Regions from separate parts of the Citrobacter sp. U14242 genome, predicted to be linked through region 2. Evidence: predicted binding sites of a transcription regulator. Region 2 holds the regulator's gene; the other holds the start of a gene.
The links. The regulator LexA, encoded in region 2, represses DNA repair genes until DNA is damaged. The targets are predictions, from matches to a motif close to TNCTGTATGTACATACAGNA.
Positions count from the first base shown of each region.

Region 1: a site for LexA is predicted at 6,736-6,755, ahead of dinG (ATP-dependent DNA helicase DinG). Genes of this name have one in related genera too.

Region 1 covers NZ_JBKGLW010000008.1:169,495-180,793, forward strand. The annotation lists gene ACLJXE_RS14910 (catecholate siderophore receptor Fiu) at 1-581, shown strand, start outside; gene ybiX (PKHD-type hydroxylase YbiX) at 625-1,302, shown strand; gene ACLJXE_RS14920 (DksA/TraR family C4-type zinc finger protein) at 1,392-1,658, shown strand; gene ybiJ (DUF1471 family protein YbiJ) at 1,960-2,220, shown strand; gene ACLJXE_RS14930 (malate/lactate/ureidoglycolate dehydrogenase) at 2,317-3,402, opposite strand; gene ybiB (DNA-binding protein YbiB) at 3,573-4,541, opposite strand; gene dinG (ATP-dependent DNA helicase DinG) at 4,571-6,721, opposite strand; gene ACLJXE_RS14945 (DASS family sodium-coupled anion symporter) at 6,930-8,351, opposite strand; gene pcaB (3-carboxy-cis,cis-muconate cycloisomerase) at 8,385-9,737, opposite strand; gene ACLJXE_RS14955 (GntR family transcriptional regulator) at 9,940-10,674, shown strand; gene rhlE (ATP-dependent RNA helicase RhlE) at 10,746-11,299, opposite strand, start outside.
Region 2 covers NZ_JBKGLW010000013.1:85,652-96,950, forward strand. The annotation lists gene zur (zinc uptake transcriptional repressor Zur) at 1-518, shown strand, start outside; gene ACLJXE_RS20305 (CsbD family protein) at 563-772, opposite strand; gene dinF (MATE family efflux transporter DinF) at 909-2,228, opposite strand; gene lexA (transcriptional repressor LexA) at 2,350-2,958, opposite strand; gene ACLJXE_RS20320 (diacylglycerol kinase) at 3,068-3,436, opposite strand; gene plsB (glycerol-3-phosphate 1-O-acyltransferase PlsB) at 3,608-6,028, shown strand; gene ubiA (4-hydroxybenzoate octaprenyltransferase) at 6,088-6,960, opposite strand; gene ubiC (chorismate lyase) at 6,974-7,471, opposite strand; gene malM (maltose operon protein MalM) at 7,652-8,599, opposite strand; gene ACLJXE_RS20345 (maltoporin) at 8,713-10,068, opposite strand; gene malK (maltose/maltodextrin ABC transporter ATP-binding protein MalK) at 10,160-11,269, opposite strand.

The sequences.
Region 1 (11,299 bases), on a different contig from region 2:
CCAGCGAAATTGGCACCAAATGGGAAGTGCTGGATAAACGCCTGCTGCTGACCGCCGCCGTTTTCCGCACGGATATCGAGAACGAAGTTGAACAGAACGATGACGGGACCTACTCCCAGTATGGCGAAAAACGTGTTGAAGGCTACGAACTCTCCGTGGCAGGAAATATTACCCCGGCCTGGCAGGTGATTGGCGGGTATACCCAGCAGCGCGCCACGGTACATAGTGGCAAAGACGTCGCTCAGGATGGTTCATCCTCCCTGCCGTATACACCGGAACATGCATTCACCCTGTGGAGTCAGTATCAGGCCACTGATGATATCTCCGTTGGCGCAGGCGCACGCTACGTGGGCAGCATGCATCGCGGCGCTGACGGCGCAGTGGGTACACCATCCTTTACCGAAAGCTACTGGGTCGCTGATGCCAAACTGGGATATCGCGTGAACCGTAATCTTGATTTCCAGCTCAACGTCTACAACCTGTTCGACACCGATTATGTCTCCTCGATCAACAAGAGCGGATACCGTTATCATCCGGGTGAGCCAAGAACCTTCCTGCTCACCGCCAATATGCATTTCTGATTTATCGCGTGGGGCGTAAGCCCCACTTGCAGGAGAAACACTGATGATGTACCACATTCCTGGCGTCTTATCGCCGCAGGACGTTGCCTGGTTTCGTGAACAACTGGACACAGCAGAATGGGTAGATGGCCGCGCCACCACCGGCGCTCAGGGTGCACAGGTTAAAAATAACCAGCAGGTTGATACCCGTAGCGAGCGCTATGACATGTTACAGAAAGAGGTGCTGGCCGCCGTGAACAACAATGCGTTGTTCTTTGCCGCTGCGTTACCCAAAACGCTTTCCACGCCATTGTTCAATCGTTATCAGAATGCTGAGACCTATGGCTTTCACGTTGATGGCGCGGTGCGTAGCCATCCGGAAAGTGGCTGGATGCGTACCGACCTTTCCGCCACGTTATTCTTAAGCGATCCCGACAGCTATGAGGGCGGGGAACTGCTGGTCAATGACACCTACGGCCAGCATGCGGTCAAGCTCCCGGCTGGCGATCTGGTACTTTACCCCTCCAGCAGCCTGCATTGCGTCACGCCAGTTACCCGTGGAACCCGTGTGGCATCGTTTATGTGGGTCCAGTCGATGATCCGTGATGACAAAAAACGCGCCATGCTGTTTGAACTGGATAAGAACATTCAATCACTGAAAGCGCGCCACGGAGAAAGTGCAGAGATCCTGTCGTTGCTTAATCTTTACCATAACCTGCTGCGCGAGTGGTCCGAAATCTGATACGCCTGTAGGCGCTCGTTTTTCCCCCATCTCATTCGCTATAATTATTCTATAAACGAATTTTAAAAAACGAATGACAGGAGGCACACATGGCATCCGGCTGGGCAAATGACGACGCCGTGAACGAACAGATCAACAATACAATTGAAGATGCTGTTGCCCGTGCCCGTGGCGAGTTACCCACGGGAGAAAGTCTGCATGAATGTGAAGAATGCGGCAATCCTATCCCACAGGCACGACGTGAGGCAGTACCTGGCGTGCGTTTGTGCATCGCCTGTCAGCAGGATAAAGATTCACATAACGCTGCATTTTCAGGATATAATCGCAGAGGTTCGAAAGACAGCCAGCTACGTTGACTCATCTTTACCAAAAGTTTCAGCGCATACGATTTCCTTTACGAGCACGCTTTTTCACTCGCGGTGTAGCAAAATGTGCCGTTGTCACATTCTCTGTAAAGCGCAATGACAAGAACTGTAAATCCATCTTCTGAATTTATTAATATTCAATAAGTTATTTGTCATTCAATATTTTTGATTGATGTCGTCAATTCTATTCGATTTTCTCTCACCGAAAAAAACGTGATACTTCTCACATCGACGGAACAACGTCTGCTGAACAGAACATCGACTAACCGAATAAACCTGCGAGAGAAAAATCATGAAAAACATTAAATTTGCTGTTGCTGCTATCGCCCTGTCTACCCTGTCATTTGGTGTTTTCGCTGCTGAACCGGTCACCTCCACTCAGGCACAAAGCATGAATAAAATGGGTGTGGTATCTGCTGATGGCGCCACCACGCTGGACGGCCTGGAAGCAAAACTGGCTGAAAAAGCGGCTGCTGCTGGTGCAAGTGGTTACAGCATCACCTCCGCTGTCGGCAACGACAAAATGAGCGGTACCGCGGTTATCTACAAATAACCAACAGAATTCCTGTACGACCCAATGCTCCAACCCTCATTGACCCTGTTTGTTACCCTTTGTTTGCCCGTCCGCCACTGGACGGGCTTTTTTTATCTAACGTTCAAGCCGTTGGCGAAACGCCTGCAATACCGCATCCGGCATACCGATTTGCCGTGCCGCCTCACATATCGCTTGCCAGCTTCCGGCATCAAGCGGGATCCCCTGCGCCAGCCGTTCTTCACGGGTATTCACTTCCCACTCACCCGGTAACAGGATGGGCGCATCCTCAGCATGCGGCGACGCTTTGACCCATTCAGCAAATGCCGAAACCTGATTGTCACAGTCCGGGGCACCGAAGAGTGTTGGGTTAATGATGATCGTGGTCATGCAGTTAATAATGGCGTCCGCGCTGTTCTGCAAACTGGCTTCGTGGGTAGTTTTACCGCCAGAGAGCGCACCGCCCATGATTTCACACATTGCCGCCAGCGCGTAGCCTTTATGCTGAGCGAAGGTGAGCAGTGAACCCAATGGTGATTCCTGCATAACAGCAGGGTCGGTGGTAGGAGCCCCCTGAGCATCAATCAGACAGCCCGGCGCAACCGGCTCACCTTTGTGCCACGCCACGCGCGTTTTACCGAAAGCAATAGCGCTGGTCGCGTAGTCCAATAGCAACGGGAAATCATTTTTACGTGGAAACACAACGCAGAAAGGGTTGGTGCCAAAACGGCTATCACGACCATGGAAGGGGGCAACCATCGGAATCCCCACCACATTCACAAAGTGTATAGAGACAAAACCCGCCGCCGCACACTGCTCCGCCCAGTAGCCAATGCGCCCAATGTGGTGAGAATTATGCAGGGCTACCGCAGCAATTCCGTACTGCTGCGCTTTCTCAATCCCCAGCGCGATAGCTTCATGCGCGGCTACCTGACCAAATGCGCAATCCCCATCCAGCGTAACCACTGCACCTGCCTCTTTCACCACTTTCGCATGACGATTGATCTGCAAATGCCCCTGCGTGAATGAGCGAATATAGCTTGGGATCATCCCGATACCGTGTGAATCATGGCCGGCGAGGTTTGAGGCAATCAGATGATCGGCCACCAACTGCGCTTCCTGCTCGTCACTTCCCATATGGCGGAAAACGGCCTGAATAAACGCATGCAGCGTTGGCGCGTGAAAGCGATGTCCACTGTTCATTGTATTCTCCTGTTGTGTTGCGTGTTTGTTGTGTTTCTTATTTTTCAACAAACTATGCTGCGCCACGGTAGCCAGGAGGTCAATAAACGTGCAGAAATTTCACGTTGCAGGGGGGCAGGACAGGAATGACTGACGGGCCAGATGACAGGCCCGTCGGGATGAAGAGAGGGTCAGAAGCTTTGCTCGACGCGAGCAAGCCCTTCTGCCAGCGTGGCGGATTCCCCGGTGGCCACCAGACAGCAAGCCATCTGAATTTTTAATGAGGCCGGTATCGGCTCGCTTCCGGCCAGACAGCGTTCTATCCAGCGGGCTGTCGTCTCCGGATCTTTTGCTACCGGCAGTGGAACTGGCTCGTCAGGCATCTCACTCTGGCGATCCTGTAGCACACGCACCCCCGTCGTGTCTATCAGGCTTATCTGCGGGCAACGTTGAGGATTGGCGTACACTTCCCCTTCCGTACCGTGCATCAGCAGACCGCGTCCACCGATATCGCCAAAGAATTTCGCCACTCGCGAGACATATTCAGGATGCGAAACGCTGGCAAGACGCAACGCGGCATCTTCGGCAAACGGCGTGGCTAATTTCGCCAGCGTATGCGCACTGTTACGCACACCCATCCGCCAGCGCATCGCCAGTTGTTTCTCCAGCGGAGGACACAGCGCGCGCACCGGGATAAACACCGGTTCATGACCATCCAGTTTTGCCTGCGCCTGCCCCGCATGCAGGGTTGGCACAATACCCATCAGGTCAAAAATAGTTTCCGTCAGCACGCGGGTCGGATCTTCACTCACCCCGTGCACCACCACCGGAAATCCCAGTTTATGCAATAAGATAGCCAGCAGCGGTGTCAGATTGGCCTGCTTTCGCGCGCCATTGTAACTGGGGATAACAATGGGCATGGGTTTGGCCACAGGCGGCGTCAGGCGAATGGTATGGTTTTGCATCGCCTCATAAAAGCCCAGCATCTCCGCTTCTCCCTCGCCTTTAATGCGCAGCGCAATCAGCACGCCGCCCATCTCAAGGTCGGGGACGTCGCCATTCAGCATATGGGTATACAGTCCGCGAGCAGTATCCTGGTCCAGGTCACGCGCGTGATTTTTACCTCGCCCAATCTCTTTGATGATTTTGCGGTAATCCATCGATAACTCCTTTCCTGTTGCTCGCATCGTTAACGCCTACGGCGGCGCGTGGGTTTCGCTTTTTCTTTTGGTTTTACTATAACGTCTGGCACAGCAGGTTGCTCTATCGGAAAAATGGGTAACGCATTCAGTAAACGCTTGCCATAGTTTTTGGTCAACAACCGCTTATCGTAGATCACGACTTCACCCCAGCAGCCATGGCTACGAATGAGTCGCCCAACTTGCTGGATCAAATTGAACGACGCTGCCGGTAAGCTTTGCACCTCAAAAGGGTAGCGGTTCAGGCTTTTCAGCCACTCGCCCTCAGTGACCACGACCGGACTGTCGATGGGCGGAAACGCGATTTTGTGAATATGTACCTGAGTCAGCAATTCGCCTTTCAAATCCAGACCTTCGGCAAAAGATTGCAGTCCGACCAGTACACTGCGTTCGCCGTTTTCCACCCGCTTTCGGTGTAACTCCACCAGACGATAGCGCGGCTGGTCACCCTGTACCAGCAGCAGCAAGCGCAGATCGGTAACGTGCTCAAGAAAACGCTGCATCGCCCGCCCGCTGGCAAAAAGCACCAACATGCCCTGATGTTTTTTACTTTCCAGTTGCTCGCGGAAATAGGCCGCCATTTCGGCTATATGCTGCTCTTCGTTATCTATCAACGGTTCGTAGCGCATCTGCGGAATCACGATTTTGCCTTGCTCTACATGGTTAAACGGTGAATCCAGTGCAACAAAGCGGTCTCCGGCTTTTTCTTTCAGACCGCTCATCTCCTGCAGGCGCGAGAAACTGTTAAGTGAACGGAGCGTGGCAGAGGTCACAATAATATGCGGTACGCTGCGCCACAGCAGTCTTTCGAGCTGATCGCTCACACGGATCCCAACACAATGGAACCAGACATGGAGCTGCCCATCGCGCACCTCGCGCGTCGCCCATTTACTCACTGGCGCGCCTGATGACTGCGCCAGCGACGCCAGACGCCACAATTTGCTTTGCGCCTCGAACATGCCCAATGCCCGGTTCATTTGCAAAATAACCCGATGCAGCCGCACAATATCGTGGGTACCGGTTTTTTCACTGAGATCGTTCAGGAACAGTTCTGCCAGGCCGCGCAGCATTTCCGTCAGTTTCGCCAGTCGCTGGCAGATCTCCATCACTTCACCAGGCAGTTCTCCCATTGCAAAGCGGTGTTCCGCCTCCTGCGTTGCGGGCATATAGAGATTGAGGATGTTATTAAGTGAGGCAATCAGTTCATACAGCTCTTCACAGTGACCATTCAACCGCTCGGCGTTCGCCAGCGGCGGCGTGGTTTTCGGGCGGAACTGCTCCATGCAGGTCGCCACTAATTTGCAGAACAGATCCAGCTGAAGTCGATACCAGGGGGCGCTGATTTCTGCACTCATCTCCAGCGCATCGCGGGCGACATCCGGCAAATGATGGCCTTCATCAAGGACTAACAACAGGTTTTTCGGCTCTGGCAGAACGGCTTCGCTTTCCATTGCCGCCATCACCAACGCGTGGTTCGCCACCACCACTTCGGCTTCCTGAATCTCGCGGCGGGCGACAAAGAAAGGACATTCACGGTAGTAGTGGCAGTTGCGGTTCAGACAGCTCGCTTTATCGGTACTCAGACGCTGCCAGAGTCCGTCATCAATGGCGATATCAGTGTGATCGCGCAACCCGTCCCATTTATAGCTGTCGAGATCGCCTTTCAGCCTGGCGCAGCGCTTTTGTTCTTCCTGATTATTTGGCGTCAGGTCATCGTCTAGAAAGGCCAACAGATCCTGTTGATTGGGTTCGGTACTCGCCAGCGCGGCTAAATTGCGCGGGCAGACATAACGCCCACGACCAAAAGCAGCGGTAAAACGCAGATCGGGGATGATTTTACGCAGCAACGGCAGGTCTTTGCTGTAGATCTGATCCTGCAACGCGACGTTAGCGGTACTGACCACCAACGTTTTCTGTTCTTCACGCGCAATGGCGATACCGGGGATCAGGTAAGATAACGTTTTCCCTACACCGGTCGGTGCTTCAATCGCCAGATGCCGTCCCTCTTCCCCTGCCAGCGTTTTCGCGACATCGGCAATCATCTGTCGCTGCGGTGCACGGGGAATAAAGTCGGGGATCTGTTCCTGAAGCGCCTTGTACCAGGCGGCTATTTGCGCTTTTAGCGCCGCGGTTAATGCCATGAGAAAACCTGAAATACTGTATAAACAGCCACTATTGTGGCACATTTCAGACGCTCAATGTACCTTTTTCCCCCATTCTGGAAAGCGGCTCGCAGCACTGGCTTAAATTGCCGGATAGCGGCTTACACGCCTTATCCGGCCGACAATCCGGGTTCGCACCTTATTCAGCCTACGGTGAGGAACATTGCAGGCCGAATAAGGGGGTTGGTTAATAGTATCCCAACAACTTCCACCACAGCATGCCCACGGCAAAAATGATAATCACATTCGCCGTCACCACGCAGAGGTTGATTTTGTAAAAGCGCGGACGTTCAAAATACCCTTGGGCAAAATAGATAGGACCTGGCCCACCACCGTACTCGGTATTGCCCCACATCAGGTTACTGAAGATACCAAAACAGATAGCGACCATCATCGGTGGCGCGCCTGCTGCGATCGCCGTTGCCGCAAAAGGGGCATACAGTGCAGCAACATGCCCGGTCGCCGTGGCGAAGAGATAATGAACGTAAATATAAAGAATCCCCAGCATAATAAAGGATTCTATCGCGCCAAATCCCTGAATACCGCTGCCCAGTTTTATCGTCATCCATTTAATAAAGCCCAGATCGGCAAGTCCGGTCGCGAGGCTAATAATGACGCTAAACCAAATCACCGTATCCCAGGCCGCGTGGTCATTGAGCAGGCTCTTCCAACTGACCGCGCCAGAGGCAAACAGATACGCAGCCAGCCCCAGCCCGACAGAGGTCGCCGATAATCCCGTGATCAAGCTGGTGCCCCAGCCAACCAACGCCAGCACAAAGCCAAATGCGACCTTTTTCTCGTTACTGCTCATCGCACCGAGTTCACCCAGCGCCTGCTTGCCCATCGCTTTTGCTTCTGGCGTACGCTTAAGCTCAGGGTCCAGCAATTTATAGACCAGAAGCGGCATCAGACAGAAACAGACCATCGCCGGAACCACTGCGGAAACAAACCATCCGCCCCAGGTTATCTCAACGCCTAACGAGGATTTTGCCAGACTGGCCACCAGCGGATTCGCCGCCATCCCGGTGAGGAATATCGCCCCGGTAATTGGCGTAAACTGAAAGCACACCATGGTTAAGAAATCACCGATACGCTTGCCGGTTACCCCAGGAGCCGAGCCCAGCACGTCATTGATTGAGCGGGTGATGGGGAAAATAATCCCCCCGGAGCGGGCAGTAACCGACGGCATTGCCGGGGCCATAATCAGATCGGACACCCCCAGCGAGTAGGCGATACCCAGGCTGCTGCCGCCAAAAAGCGACAGCATTTTGTACGCAATACGTTTCCCAAGCCCTGAGGTAACAAACCCCAGAGAAAGGATATAGGCGCAGAAGATAAGCCATACCGTGCCGGAAGCGAACCCGGAAAGCGCTTTCGCCTCTGGCAACGTTTTGGTAAAAATCACCACGCAAAGCGCAATCAACATGACCGCCCCCGAAGGGAGCGGTTGGGTCAAAATGGCGGCAATAGTGGCGGCAAAAATAGCAAACATATGCCAGGCCTGAGGCGTCAGACCATCAGGTACGGGATAAAACCAAATGATCCCCCCAATCACCAGCGGAATCAGGAACGACAGAATGGATTTTCCCGTGACAGAATTCGTTGACATAAAAATATCCTTATTCCGTTAACCCGAGAACCGTCATTTCTGCGACAGATATTTGGCCAGCACCTGATCGACCATCGCAGGCGCCATTCCCAGGTAATTTGCCGGGTCGGTCAACTCTTCAATCAACTGCGGATCCAGACGTTCTGAAACTGACGGCATCGCATTCAGTACATCCGCCAGTCGTCCCCCTTGTTCATTGACGATACGGCAGGCGTCATACACGACATCATGCGCATCCTGACGACCAATATACGGTGCCAGTCCCATCATGACCGCTTCAGCCACAATCAGTCCGTTAGTCATGCCGAGGTTACGTTTCATCGCAGCTTCATCAACCACCAGCCCCGCTAACATAAAGTTGGCCTGATGCAATGCCCCGGCGCTGAGGACGAAACTTTCCGGGATAGCAATCCATTCTGCATGCCACGGTCCGGTCGCCCGCTCCAGATCCTGCACCATCGCATCCAGCATGAGCCCTGCTTGCTGACGTACGCCTTTCGCACAGGCCAGCATCAACTCGCTGGAAATAGGGTTACGTTTCTGTGGCATAGTACTGCTGGCGCCGCGTCCTTTAACAAACGGTTCATACAGCTCACCAAACTCATTTGATGCCATCAGCATCACGTCATAAGCAATTTTGCCCAGCGAACCGGTCATCACCGCCAGCAGGTTTACGGCTTCTGCAAAACCATCACGTGCAACGTGCCAGGTGGAGGTCGGTACATTGAGCCCTAACTCTTCCATCATGGCTTTTTGTACCGCCAGACCCTTATCCCCCAGCGATGCCAGCGTACCGGCTGCACCAGCAAATTCGCCAACCAGTACACGTGGACGCGCCTGGGCAAGACGTTCAGCGTGGCGTTCGAACATATCCAGCCAAATAGCGGCTTTATAACCAAAGGTTACTGGCAACGCTTGCTGCAAATGGGTTCTGCCCGCCATTGGCGTATCGCGGTAACGGCGCGCGAGGTCAGCGAGCGTCGCACGAAGTTTGTCCATATCGGTTTCAATTAACGCAAACGCATCACGAATTTGCAGAACTACCGCGGTGTCCATGATGTCCTGCGTGGTTGCGCCCCAGTGCACATAGCCACCAGATTCCCCAGCTTGTTTCGAAATCTGGTGTACCAGCGGCAGGATTGGATAACCCACAATCTCGGTTTCATGGCGCAGCACATCGAAATCAAGCGTATCGGCATTACATTTCTCGGCAATTTCCTGTGCCGCAGCCTCGGGTATCACACCGCAGCGTGCCTGGGCTTTGGCTAAGGCCACCTCCACTTCCACGTATTTGCGTACCAGCTCGCGATCGTCAAACACCGCGCGCATCGCCGGTGTGCCGAAAGAATCCCTGAACAGAACAGAATCAAGTACATTCGAAGCCATAAATCCCCCTGGAAAATCTGATAATGATAAGATGCGTGTTTCGGATCATTTGTTGGATAAACAAAGACCGCTTCAATGTCCAGACATAACCAAATGTCCGTACATTTAAATGTACGGACATTTATAGTATTCATGAGAAATGTATGGAATAGTCCGTACATATTTTTGTGATGAAGATCATTAATTTTTTGATGAAACCGCGATGAAAGAATCTCTGTACAAGCGAATAGCACGTGAACTGGCACAGCAAATTTCGGTGGGTACCTTTGCTCCCGGCTCGCTGTTTCCCACAGAAATGGAGCTGTGTGAAACGTGGCAGGTCAGCCGCCACACCATAAGAGAGGCGTTGAGAGAATTAACAGAACAGGGGCTGATTTCACGGCGTAAAGGTGCAGGAACACGCGTTTGCGAACCACAGGCAAACGGTGTTAATCACCCGCTATCGCATCTGGAAGATCTCTTACTGCTGGCAAAAAATAACCTGCGCGTGATTAAGAGAATCGACGAGATTGTGGCGGATATTGAACTTTCCCAGATGATTGGTTGCCCGCCAGGCTCCCGCTGGCTGCACATTGCCAGTACTCGTGAAGATGCGCAGAACCCGGATGCACCAATCTGCTGGACCGACAGTTACGCCAGTACGGATTACGCCAAGCTGCGCACGTACATCCGCGACGATCCGCACTCGTTAATTAGCGATCTGATCGAAACGCATTACGGCATTAAGAGCCATGAAGTTCATCAGACGATTACGGCCGTCGGCGTGCCCAGGAAGATGGCAAAAATCCTTAACGTAGCACCTGATTCTCCGGCGATGAGAATTGTGCGTCGCTATCTGGACAGGGAAGGAAAGGTATTTGAAACGACGATTTCTATTCATCCGGCAGGACGCTATACCTGCTCAATCGTACTGAAATCGCAAAGTTCTGGGGAATGATGCATTGCGTATCCGACCTACGCGACAGGCAGGCCGGATAACACGTTTACGCTGCCATCCGGTAACGTAACTTACTGCGCAGACGAGGGTTTGCGCGGACGACGCGGCGGACGAGGCTTATCGCCCGCCGGTTTGCCTTCGCTGCTACGCGGTTTCGCTTTTGGCGCACCGCCATCCTGACGACGCGGCTGCTGCCCACGACCAGCACCACCCTGACCACGACCACCGCCACCACGCTGCTGACGTCCGTTCTGGATTGGCTCAGCTTTGATTGACGGGTCTGGCTCATAGCCTGGGATCGCAATACGCGGGATCTCTTTTTTCAGCAGCTTCTCGATATCACGCAGCAACTTGTGTTCATCAACGCACACCAGCGACAACGCTTCACCGGTTGCCGCCGCACGGCCGGTACGGCCAATACGGTGCACGTAATCTTCCGGTACGTTTGGCAACTCGTAGTTCACAACATGCGGCAACTCTTCGATATCCAGCCCACGCGCGGCGATGTCGGTCGCCACCAGCACGCGAATATCGCCAGATTTAAAATCAGCCAGCGCACGTGTACGCGCACCCTGAGATTTATTGCCGTGGATCGCCGCACTGCGAATACCGTCTTTGTTCAACT
Region 2 (11,299 bases):
TGGACAAAACCACCACGCAGGAGTTATTGGCTCAAGCTGAAAAACTCTGTGTGCAACGTAACGTGCGACTAACGCCACAACGCCTCGAAGTGCTGCGCCTGATGAGCCTGCAGGAAGGTGCGATCAGCGCCTATGATCTGCTTGATCTGCTGCGGGAAACCGAGCCTCAGGCCAAACCCCCGACAGTGTATCGTGCGCTTGATTTTCTGCTTGAACAAGGCTTTGTGCACAAAGTGGAGTCCACCAACAGCTATGTGCTCTGTCATCTGTTCGATCAGCCAACCCATAGCTCGGCAATGTTTATTTGTGACCGCTGTGGTGTGGTAAAAGAAGAGTGTGCGGAAGGCGTGGAAGATATTATGCATACGCTGGCAGCTAAAATGGGATTTGCTCTGCGCCATAACGTGATTGAAGCCCACGGCCTGTGTCCGGCATGTGTGGAAGTTGAATCATGCCGCCATCCTGGTGATTGCCAGCATGACCATACCATTCAGGTGAAGAAGAAAGTAGGGCGGTAAATAAAAGAGCGTACATCCTTGTACTCTCAGGAGGGAGGGGTTAATTACCAGCGGTAATCGTTGCGTTTTTCCCAATCTTTAACTTCTTTCTCCGCCTGATCTTTCGCGTACCCGTATCGTTCCTGGACTTTACCTACCAACTGGTCGCGTTTACCTTCAATGACCGTCATATCATCATCGGTCAGTTTGCCCCATTGCTCTTTCACTTTACCTTTGAACTGTTTCCAGTTACCGCTGACTTCGTCTTTATTCATCATCAAGTCCTCATCGTTAGGTTGTGAATAGCGAGAGTGCTGCGCCCGGATACATGCTGTTTTTGCCGGGCGTGATAATAAGTGTAGTCAGGGATTCTGGGTTTTATTTACTATTCAGAATTTTTAACCATAGGCATCAGGCAAACCAGGTGCCCTTACGCCAGTGACGTCGCCAGATGAAGGCCAGTGAAAGACCTCGCAACGCGAGAAAAACGGTTAACGCCAGCCACAAGCCGTGGTTTCCCAGTAGCGGTAAAGCCAGTAGCGTTAACGCGAAACCCGCGGCCGCAACGGCCATGCTGTTACGCATTTCCGCGGCACGCGTTGCGCCAATAAACATCCCGTCCAGCAGATAACACCAGACGCCCACCAGCGGTAAAATCACCTGCCAGATGAGATAGCGATCGGCCAGAAGTTGGATCTGCGGCAATGAGGTCAATAGCGCAATGATCTGCTCGCCGAACAGGGCATAGACCAGGGAAAACAGGATTGCCACGATACCCGACTGCCGGCAAGCCGCCCGCCAGACATCCAGCAACTGGCTGCCATCCCGCGCGCCATAAGCCTGACCAGAATGTGCTTCCACGGCATAGGCAAATCCATCCAGCGCGTAAGCGGTGAACGTCAGCAGGGTCATCAGAACGGCATTGACAGCAATGACATCGCTACCGAGGCGAGCCCCGAGTACCGTGATAGCACCAAAGCAGAGTTGTAACAGCAGCGAACGCAGCATGATGTCACGGTTAAGCGCCAGTAAACGGCGGAAGTTGCCGCGCCACGCAAGCTTCAACATCGCCAGCGAAACCCCACGCAAATGCAGAACGTTGCGTACCATCATCAGGCCGATCAGTAACGTGACATATTCAGCAATCACCGTCGCCAACGCCGCGCCCTGCACGTTCATATGCAGGCCCATCACCAGCCACAAATCGAGCGCGATGTTAAGCACATTGCCAACAATCAGCAGGATCACTGGCGCGCGTGCATACTGGACGCCAAGCAGCCAGCCAAGCAGCACCAGATTGGCCAGTGAGGCGGGCGCGCTGAGCCAACGGATTTCAAGGAAACGTCTGGCCTGCTCCAGCACCGCTTCACTACCTCCCACGATATGCAACGCCAGGCTGATAACCGGTGTACGAAACAGTGCGATAAGCAATCCGGCACCCAACGCCAGCATCAGCGGCTGAACCAGCGCTCGTGCCAGTGCCTGCGGATTTTTCGCGCCGAACGCCTGAGCTGTCAGACCGGTGGTACTCATGCGTAAAAACAGCAGTAACATAAAGAGAAAACTGGTCGCTGTTGCGCCAACGGCAACGCCACCAAGGTAGACCGGGCTATCCAGATGACCAATCACCGCCGTATCCACCAGCCCCAGCAGTGGGACAGTGATGTTGGAGAAAATCATCGGTAAGGCAAGGTGCCAAAGTGCTTTATCAGAGGAGGTAAAGAAAGGCATGGAAAGGAGCCTGAAAAGGAATTAACGCGTTTTTGTAGGCCCGACAAGCGTAACGTCATCGGGCAACTTGCCGGAGAGCGATATAAACGCCTTTTCCGGCCTACAGGAAATCAGCAGATCATTACAGCCATTCACCGTTACGAATCACGCCGACAGCCAACCCTTCAATAGTGAAGCTTTGTTCACGCAGGTCAACGATGATCGGTTTGAACTCGCTGTTTTCTGGCAGAAGCTCAACCTTATTGCCCTGCTTTTTCAGGCGCTTAACCGTGACTTCATCATCAATACGGGCAACAACAACCTGGCCATTGCGCACGTCCTGCGTTTTATGCACAGCCAGTAAATCGCCATCCATAATCCCGATATCTTTCATCGACATGCCGCTGACGCGCAGCAGAAAATCGGCGTTCGGTTTGAACAGTGATGGGTCAACCTGGTAATGACCTTCAATGTGCTGCTGTGCCAGAAGGGGCTCACCGGCCGCGACACGACCAACAAGCGGTAAACCTTCCTCTTCTTCCTGCAGCAGGCGAATACCACGCGATGCGCCAGAAACGATTTCCAGCACACCTTTACGTGCCAGCGCTTTCAGGTGTTCTTCAGCCGCGTTTGGGGAACGGAACCCCAAACGCTGCGCGATCTCCGCACGCGTCGGTGGCATACCTGTCTGGCTGATGTGATCTCTAATGAGATCAAACACCTCTTGCTGCCTGGCCGTTAACGCTTTCATTCCGCCCCCTGGGTGTATATACAGTTATGCTGTGAGTATATACAGCTAAAGGCGAATTTGGAACCGCAAACTGCACAAAAAACAGGAGATTTATGAAGTTGTGGAATCTTTATCGCAAATGCGACCACAACAGGATGCCCCAGGTGATCAGCGCGACAAAAATAGAAAGCAATACCGCAGCCGATCCCATATCTTTCGCCCGGCCAGAAAGCTCATGATACTCAGAACCAATCCGGTCGACGACCGCCTCAATGGCGCTGTTCAGAATTTCAACGATCATCACCAGCATCACCGAACCAATCAGCAGTACGCGGGTAATCGCGTCAACGTCCAGCCAGCAGGCAATTGCTACCCCCAACAGTACGGCAACGCTTTCCTGACGGAATGCCGCCTCATTGATCCATGCGGCACGGAAACCTTTCCAGGAATAGCCTGCTGCTTTGATAATCCGAGTGAATCCAGTGGTATTATTGGCCATCAAAAGAACCTTTTTACATTATTAGCGTTAGTATCATTGTATCGTTACCCTGTTTGTTTCAGGGCATAAGCAAAGCTGCGCGAAGTATGACGGGATACCACAGAAATTCACTAAACTTTCTGATATCCTTGCAGCGCATTTGCATTATTAACCAGAGGCTTTACATCGTTTATGTCCGGCTGGCCACGAATTTACTACAAATTACTGAATTTACCATTAAGCATCCTGGTAAAAAGCAAGTCTATCCCGGCGGAACCCGCCCCGGAATTGGGACTCGATACCTCTCGTCCCATTATGTACGTCTTACCGTACAACTCAAAAGCTGACTTGCTGACACTGCGTGCCCAATGTCTGGTGCACGACCTCCCCGATCCCCTGGAACCGCTGGAGATAGACGGGACTTTGCTGCCGCGCTACGTGTTTATACACGGCGGCCCGCGTGTATTCACCTATTACACGCCAAAAGAAGAGTCCATCAAGCTGTTCCATAACTATCTCGATCTGCATCGCAGCAACCCCGATTTGGATGTGCAGATGGTGCCGGTATCGGTGATGTTTGGCCGTGCGCCAGGGCGCGAGAAAGGCGAGGTCAATCCGCCACTTCGCATGCTGAATGGCGTACAGAAATTCTTTGCCGTCTCCTGGCTGGGACGCGACAGTTTTGTCCGCTTCTCACCTTCCGTCTCCCTGCGCCGCATGGCAGACGAACACGGCACAGATAAAACCATCGCACAGAAACTGGCACGCGTCGCGCGTATGCACTTTGCCCGCCAGCGCTTAGCCGCGGTTGGCCCTCGCCTCCCTGCCCGCCAGGATCTGTTTAATAAACTGCTGGCCTCAAAAGCCATCGCGCGCGCGGTGGAAGATGAAGCTCGCAGCAAAAAAATCTCCCATGAAAAAGCGCAGCAAAACGCTATCGCATTGATGGAAGAGATTGCCGCGAATTTCTCCTATGAGATGATCCGCCTGACAGACCGTATCCTGGGCTTTACCTGGAACCGACTGTACCAGGGAATTAACGTTCACAATGCCGAGCGCGTACGCCAACTGGCGCACGACGGGCATGAAATCGTCTATGTGCCGTGCCACCGCAGCCATATGGACTACATGCTGCTGTCGTATGTTCTGTACCATCAGGGGCTGGTTCCACCGCACATCGCTGCAGGGATCAACCTGAACTTCTGGCCGGCTGGTCCGATTTTCCGCCGTCTGGGCGCATTCTTTATTCGTCGTACGTTTAAAGGCAATAAGCTCTATTCCACCGTATTCCGCGAATACCTGGGCGAGCTGTTCAGCCGTGGTTACTCGGTTGAATACTTTGTCGAAGGTGGTCGCTCACGTACCGGCCGTCTGCTTGACCCGAAAACCGGCACGCTGTCGATGACCATCCAGGCGATGCTGCGCGGCGGTACGCGTCCCATTACACTGGTGCCTATCTACATCGGCTACGAGCACGTGATGGAAGTGGGGACTTACGCAAAAGAGCTGCGTGGCGCGACTAAAGAGAAAGAGAGTCTGCCGCAAATGCTACGCGGTTTGAGCAAGCTACGTAATCTGGGTCAGGGCTACGTTAACTTTGGCGAACCGATGCCATTGATGACCTACCTGAATCAGCATGTGCCGGAGTGGCGCGAATCTATCGATCCTATCGAGTCTATTCGCCCGGCCTGGCTGACGCCGACAGTGAATAACATTGCTGCCGATCTGATGGTACGCATTAACAACGCGGGCGCAGCAAACGCCATGAACCTGTGCTGTACCGCGTTACTGGCTTCCCGCCAGCGTTCTCTGACTCGCGAGCAGCTAACCGAACAGCTCGATTGCTACCTGAGCCTGCTACGCAATGTACCGTATGCTGCGGATTCGACAGTTCCCACACAAAGCGCCAGTGAACTGATCGACCACGCCTTGCAGATGAACAAGTTTGAGGTTGAGAAAGACACCATCGGTGACATCATCATTCTGCCGCGTGAGCAGGCGGTACTGATGACCTACTACCGCAACAACATTGCGCACATGCTGGTTCTGCCTTCGTTGATGGCAGCGATTGTGACTCAGCACCGTCGGATTTCACGCGCCGCGTTACAACAGCATATTGACGCGCTGTACCCGATGCTGAAAGCAGAGCTGTTCCTGCGTTGGGAGCGTGATGAGCTTGCCGGCGTGATTGACGCGCTGGCCAACGAAATGCAGCGTCAGGGTCTGATAACTTTGCAGAACGATGAGCTGCATATCAACCCGGTTCACTCTCGCACGCTTCAGCTGTTGGCTGCGGGCGCGCGTGAAACACTACAGCGCTATGCCATTACCTTCTGGCTGCTGAGTGCAAACCCGTCCATCAACCGCAGTACGCTGGAGAAAGAGAGCCGTACCGTGGCGCAACGTCTTTCCGTACTGCACGGTATCAACGCGCCTGAGTTCTTCGATAAAGCCGTGTTCAGCTCTCTGGTGCTGACGCTGCGTGACGAGGGCTACATCAGCGATACCGGTGATGCCGAACCGGAAGAAACGATGAAGATCTATCAGATGCTGGCCGAGCTGGTCACATCCGATGTGCGTCTGACCATCGAAAGCGCAACGCAGGGCGAGTAAGCATAAAAAAACCGGTCAAAATGAACTGACCGGTTTTTATTTTGCAGGTTAACCCAGAATCAAAGGTGCCAGTAGCTCATCGCCAGCCCTAAGAACAGCACCAACCCCACATAGTTATTGTTCATAAACGCTTTAAAGCAGGCATCCCGTTCACGATCGACAATCAGTTTCTGCTGATAGACAAACAGCGCACCCGCCACCAGCAGTGACCAGTAATAGCCCAGTCCTAAGCCATTCAACCAGCCCACCATCGCCATCAGCGCCAAAACACCAACCTGCAGAATGCCAATAATCAGCTTATCGTTCTGACCAAACAAAATGGCGGTCGATTTAATGCCAATCTTCAGATCGTCATCACGATCAACCATCGCGTACTGGGTATCATAAGCCACCGCCCAGAGAATATTGGCGAGGAACATCAACCAGCAGCTCAGCGGTACAGATTCACTGACGGCGGCGAACGCCATGGGAATAGACCAGCCAAACGCCGCCCCCAACACCACTTGCGGCAGGTGTGTATAGCGTTTCATAAAGGGATAAACCCACGCCAGTGCTAACGCCGCAACGGACAACAAAATCGTCATCGTGTTAAGCGTCAGAACCAGCAGGAAGGCGAGCAACACCAGCACAACAAACAGTATTCGGGCTTCTTTCTCTGTCACCGCACCACTCGGCAGCGGTCGGTTTGCCGTGCGTTTGACGTGTCCGTCAAATTTGCGGTCGGCATAATCATTCACGACGCATCCGGCGGCGCGCATCAGCCACACACCGGCGACAAACACCGCCAGTATCCACAATTGCGGTACGCCAGGGGTCGCTACCCACAGCGCCCACAGCGTCGGCCAGAGCAGCAGTAAGGCACCGATTGGCTTATCCGTACGCATCAAGCGGTGAAACGCCAGCAGCTTATTCTGCGTCAGACTCCACTCCATCTTTATCTTCCTCTCAATACAACGGCGATGCAGGCAAAAAAAGCTCGGTAAGCATCAGCGGCTTACCACTCAGCCGCAGGCGGGAACGACGCCCCCATAGCGCTGCATCGCGGCCAATCTCAATAAAATCGCGGGTCAATGTCGATGATGTAAACAGATAGCGCCCGAGCGGAGTTTTCCCCAGATTTTGTAAAGCCAGTTCGGGGCCGCACAAGGTGGATTCCGGCACTACGGTCCGACCGGCAAGCCACGGCTCACCATCTGCGCATAACAGGATTTCCCGCAACCAATAGCGGGGTTCTGTCGGCAGCAACGTCAACTCTTCAGCGACCTCATTTTGCCCAACGAATCCTTCTCGTATCAATGTTACGGTGACCTGTTTTCCCTGCTGCTCAAAACGTTTGGTCATGGAATCTTCCAGTAACAACCAGTCGAGCAATTGGGGGTCAAGCGACGGGATCGCATCAAAATAACGCAGAGCACGCAGTTGCGTTAACGCGGGGTGTGGCATGCCTTACTCTCCGATTCATAACCTGAGGGCATTGTATCGCAGAAAAGGCTTTGCGGGGTGAGCAAACACGATTAAGTGATCGGTAGAGCAACATAAGTGTAACAATCAGCATCGAAGGATAAAAAAAGGTGCGCCAGGAGACGCACCAGTTGTTGCAAAATCAACAATGTGGGGAGATGGTTACCCCTTGCCTTTTACACTGCTGATAAAGGTGGAACGGGCAGATTTTGATCCCAGACGTTCAGCTTCATCAAGCAGCTTCAGCGCTTTATCAACATCACCTTTCGCCACGGCATCTTTAATCGCCTGGTTAAAATAGTTCTCAGTGTCATTCAGCATCGGTTCGCTTTTCTTCACTGGTTGCGGTGCCGGCGCGGCGACCGCGGTAGCCGGAGCCGCATAAGTCACCGCAGGCGCTGCGGTATTACCGACAGTGACAGGGCCAGGGCCGGAAGAACCGAACAGCGGCCCCACCAACACACTGGAGGACGTGCTGGTTTTGACTTTCAATTTCAACAGACCATCGGTGGTATGACGCGCGATCGGGTCCGGAATATCGGGAACGGCGTTACCGACACCCTTGGCATAGGCTTTTGCCGGATCAAGCAGGGTCGTGGTCTGTTGGAGGTCTTTATCCGTCGTAAAGACCAGAACATAGAGCTTTTGCTGGCCCAGCGCCGGCGTCAGACGCATTACGCCTTCCAGGCGATCGGCACTCATTACGCCGGGCTCCTGGTAGGTGAAATAGCTGCTGGGGAAGAACGCAGATGGCGTCATATTCTGATCAAGAATTAAGACGTTTGGCGCAAATACGCTGGTTTGTTTGTTAACTTCACTGCTCAATGTCAGGGTCAGTTCACCAATGTTGGCCGGTACGCTCCAGGCCGCGACCGGACCGGTAATTCCAGCAACATCCAAACGCTGGCCAGCGCTCGCAAGCTGCGTGGACTGGGTTTTCGATTGATCGACTGGCGTCCAGGCCAGCTGTTGCAACGCAGCCGTCGGAATCGACGGTGCAGCGGCGGTGTCCTGCGGAACGATATTCACATCGGCCAGGCTGATTCCAGGGACGCTGGCAAATAACCCTGCCGATAAACAAAGGGCAACGAGACTTTTCTTCATTTTCATTGTTATCACCTCAGATAGCATGGGTTCAGCGGTGGCCAGGCAATAGCGCGCTAAACCGTAAGTAAGAGGGGCTTACGCCCCTCTTTAGGTCATTACGTCAGGTTAATGCCGGATTACCACCAGATTTCCATCTGGGCACCGAAGGACCACTCGTCGCTATCGCCACGGCTGGTGGTGCTGATACCGGAGTTGGTTGCAGCAGCATATTTAGAGACCGAATCTCCGTTTTTCACGTAGCCCCATTCTTCATCCCATTTGGCATAGGTTGCAAAGACGCGGATTGCCGGACGAGACCAGATGCTGTCGCCTGCCTGCCACTGTTGCGCCAGGGTGATTTTGTATTGGCTGTTGCGATCGCCAGTCTGTTGAGATTTGACGTTGTCGTAGCCGACTTCCATCAGGGTGCTCATGATTGGTGTCCATTTGTACATCGGACGAATACCCACGGTGTACCATTCAGTACCCAGGTCGTTATCCATGTCGATATTCTGATACATACCGACGTACATCAGGTCCCACTTGTCGCCCAGAGAGATAGCACCGTGGTCAAGTACGCGCACCAGGCTACCGTTGTTATTGATGTTGTTGTTTACATGATGGATAACGGGATCATTTGGTGTTGCCTGGGTATCGAAGGTTGAACCGTAAGTACCCTGCGAGCCACCTTTACCCTGCGTGGTCATCGCATCAGTTGCATACTGAACCACGAACTTGTTATAGCCCTTCAGCATGCTCTGGGTATGTTCTGCAGTGAACATCCAGCCATCTTTAGAAGCGCTATCCGCGTAGCTATAACCGTCAGTTTTATTCGCACGACCGTAGTCAACACCCAGTTCCAGCATGCCGTCCGGGTTAATGGCCATCTGCGCTAAACGCATGTCGAATACGTCGTTCGCGGTATCTTTGGATGTGTCGTAGATATTCTGGCTACTGAAGGTGTAAGAACCACCCGCTTCCTGAGAACGGGTTGCGGCCAGAGACAGTTTACCGAAGCCCAGATCGATGTTTTCAATACCGGCACCAGGACCTGAAATATCCCAGTAGTAGAAGTCGATCATATGGACGTCATGACGCTGGTAGAAACGTTTACCGGCCCAGATGGTGGAACCCGGCAGCCATTCAATCAGGTTTTTACCCTGCACGTTGGCTTCGCGGAAAGCAGGATCGGTCGCTTCCCAGTCATTCTGCTGTGCAACGGAGTAGGCAACGTTGGTGTCGAAGTAGAAGCTCTTATCGCCCTCTTTCCACACTTCCTGACCTAATTTGATTTCCGCATAGGTTTCACATTCGTTACCAAGACGGTATTTACTTTGGGCACCGGTTGCCTGGAAACATTGTTGTTCGCCGCCACTACCCGTCCAGCCGATACCGGAACGAGCATAACCATGGAAATCTACAGCCATTGCCTGAACAGACATAATGCCTGCTGCCACAGCAACCGCCAGAGGGAGTTTGCGCAGAGTAATCATCGTTCTATCTCCTGAGATCATTGCTTTTCTTTAAACGCTGCCACCTTCTGCAACTACGAATGGTTTTGCGCTTCGTTTTTTTATGGGGACCTTAAACGCCCGGCTCATGGTGCAACCGACGACATGCGGTGCCATCCTCACGGAACAGATGGCAACGCTCTGGCGGCAGGCCGATAGCGAATGTGGCACCCTCTTCTACCAACACCACGTCGTTCTGGCGGTAAACCAGGTTCTGACGGATGGCGGGGATCTGGATATGGATTTGTGTTTCGTGACCCAGCTGCTCGACTACCTGTACTTCACCTTCGAGGGTGACATCAGCAATATCGCTGGGCAGCAGATGTTCCGGGCGGATACCTAAAGACATATTGGCGCCGACCTGCACCGCACGGCTTTCAACTGGTAGCCATATTTGCTGGCGGTTAGGCAGTTCAACCTGAACCTGATCGATCGCCGTTGCCGTCACTTTCACCGGCAGGAAGTTCATCTTTGGCGAACCAATAAACCCGGCAACAAAGCGGTCAGCCGGGTAGTGGTACAGCTCCAGGGGTTTGCCGACCTGCGCAACGCGACCGGCATCCAGCACCACAATTTTATCGGCCAGGGTCATCGCTTCGACCTGATCGTGGGTGACGTAAATCATCGTGCGACCAAGACGCTTATGCAGGCGGGAGATTTCGATACGCATCTGCACGCGCAGTGCGGCATCGAGGTTTGACAGCGGTTCGTCCAACAGAAAGACACGCGGCTCCGCAACCAACGTCCGGCCAATCGCCACACGCTGACGTTGTCCACCGGAGAGCGCTTTGGGTTTACGCTCCAGCAGATGGGCCAGTTGCAGCACCTCCGCAACCTGATTAACACGCTGGTTCATCACCTCTTTTTTCGCACCAGCGAGTTTGAGGCCGAATGACATGTTTTCTGCGACGGACAAATGGGGATACAGCGCATAGGACTGGAAGACCATCCCCACACCACGTTCGGCGGGCGGAATATCGTTCATCCGGGTCTCCCCGATAAACAAATCACCACTGGTGATGGTTTCCAGCCCGGCAATCATACGCAGCAAGGTTGACTTACCGCAGCCTGACGGTCCGACAAACACCACGAATTCCCCTTCGTGAATGTCGAGATTGATATCTTTCGATACCACCACGTCACCCCAGGCTTTCGTTACATTTCGCAGCTGTACGCTCGCCATGCCCTTCTCCCTTCGTTACAACCTGTCATC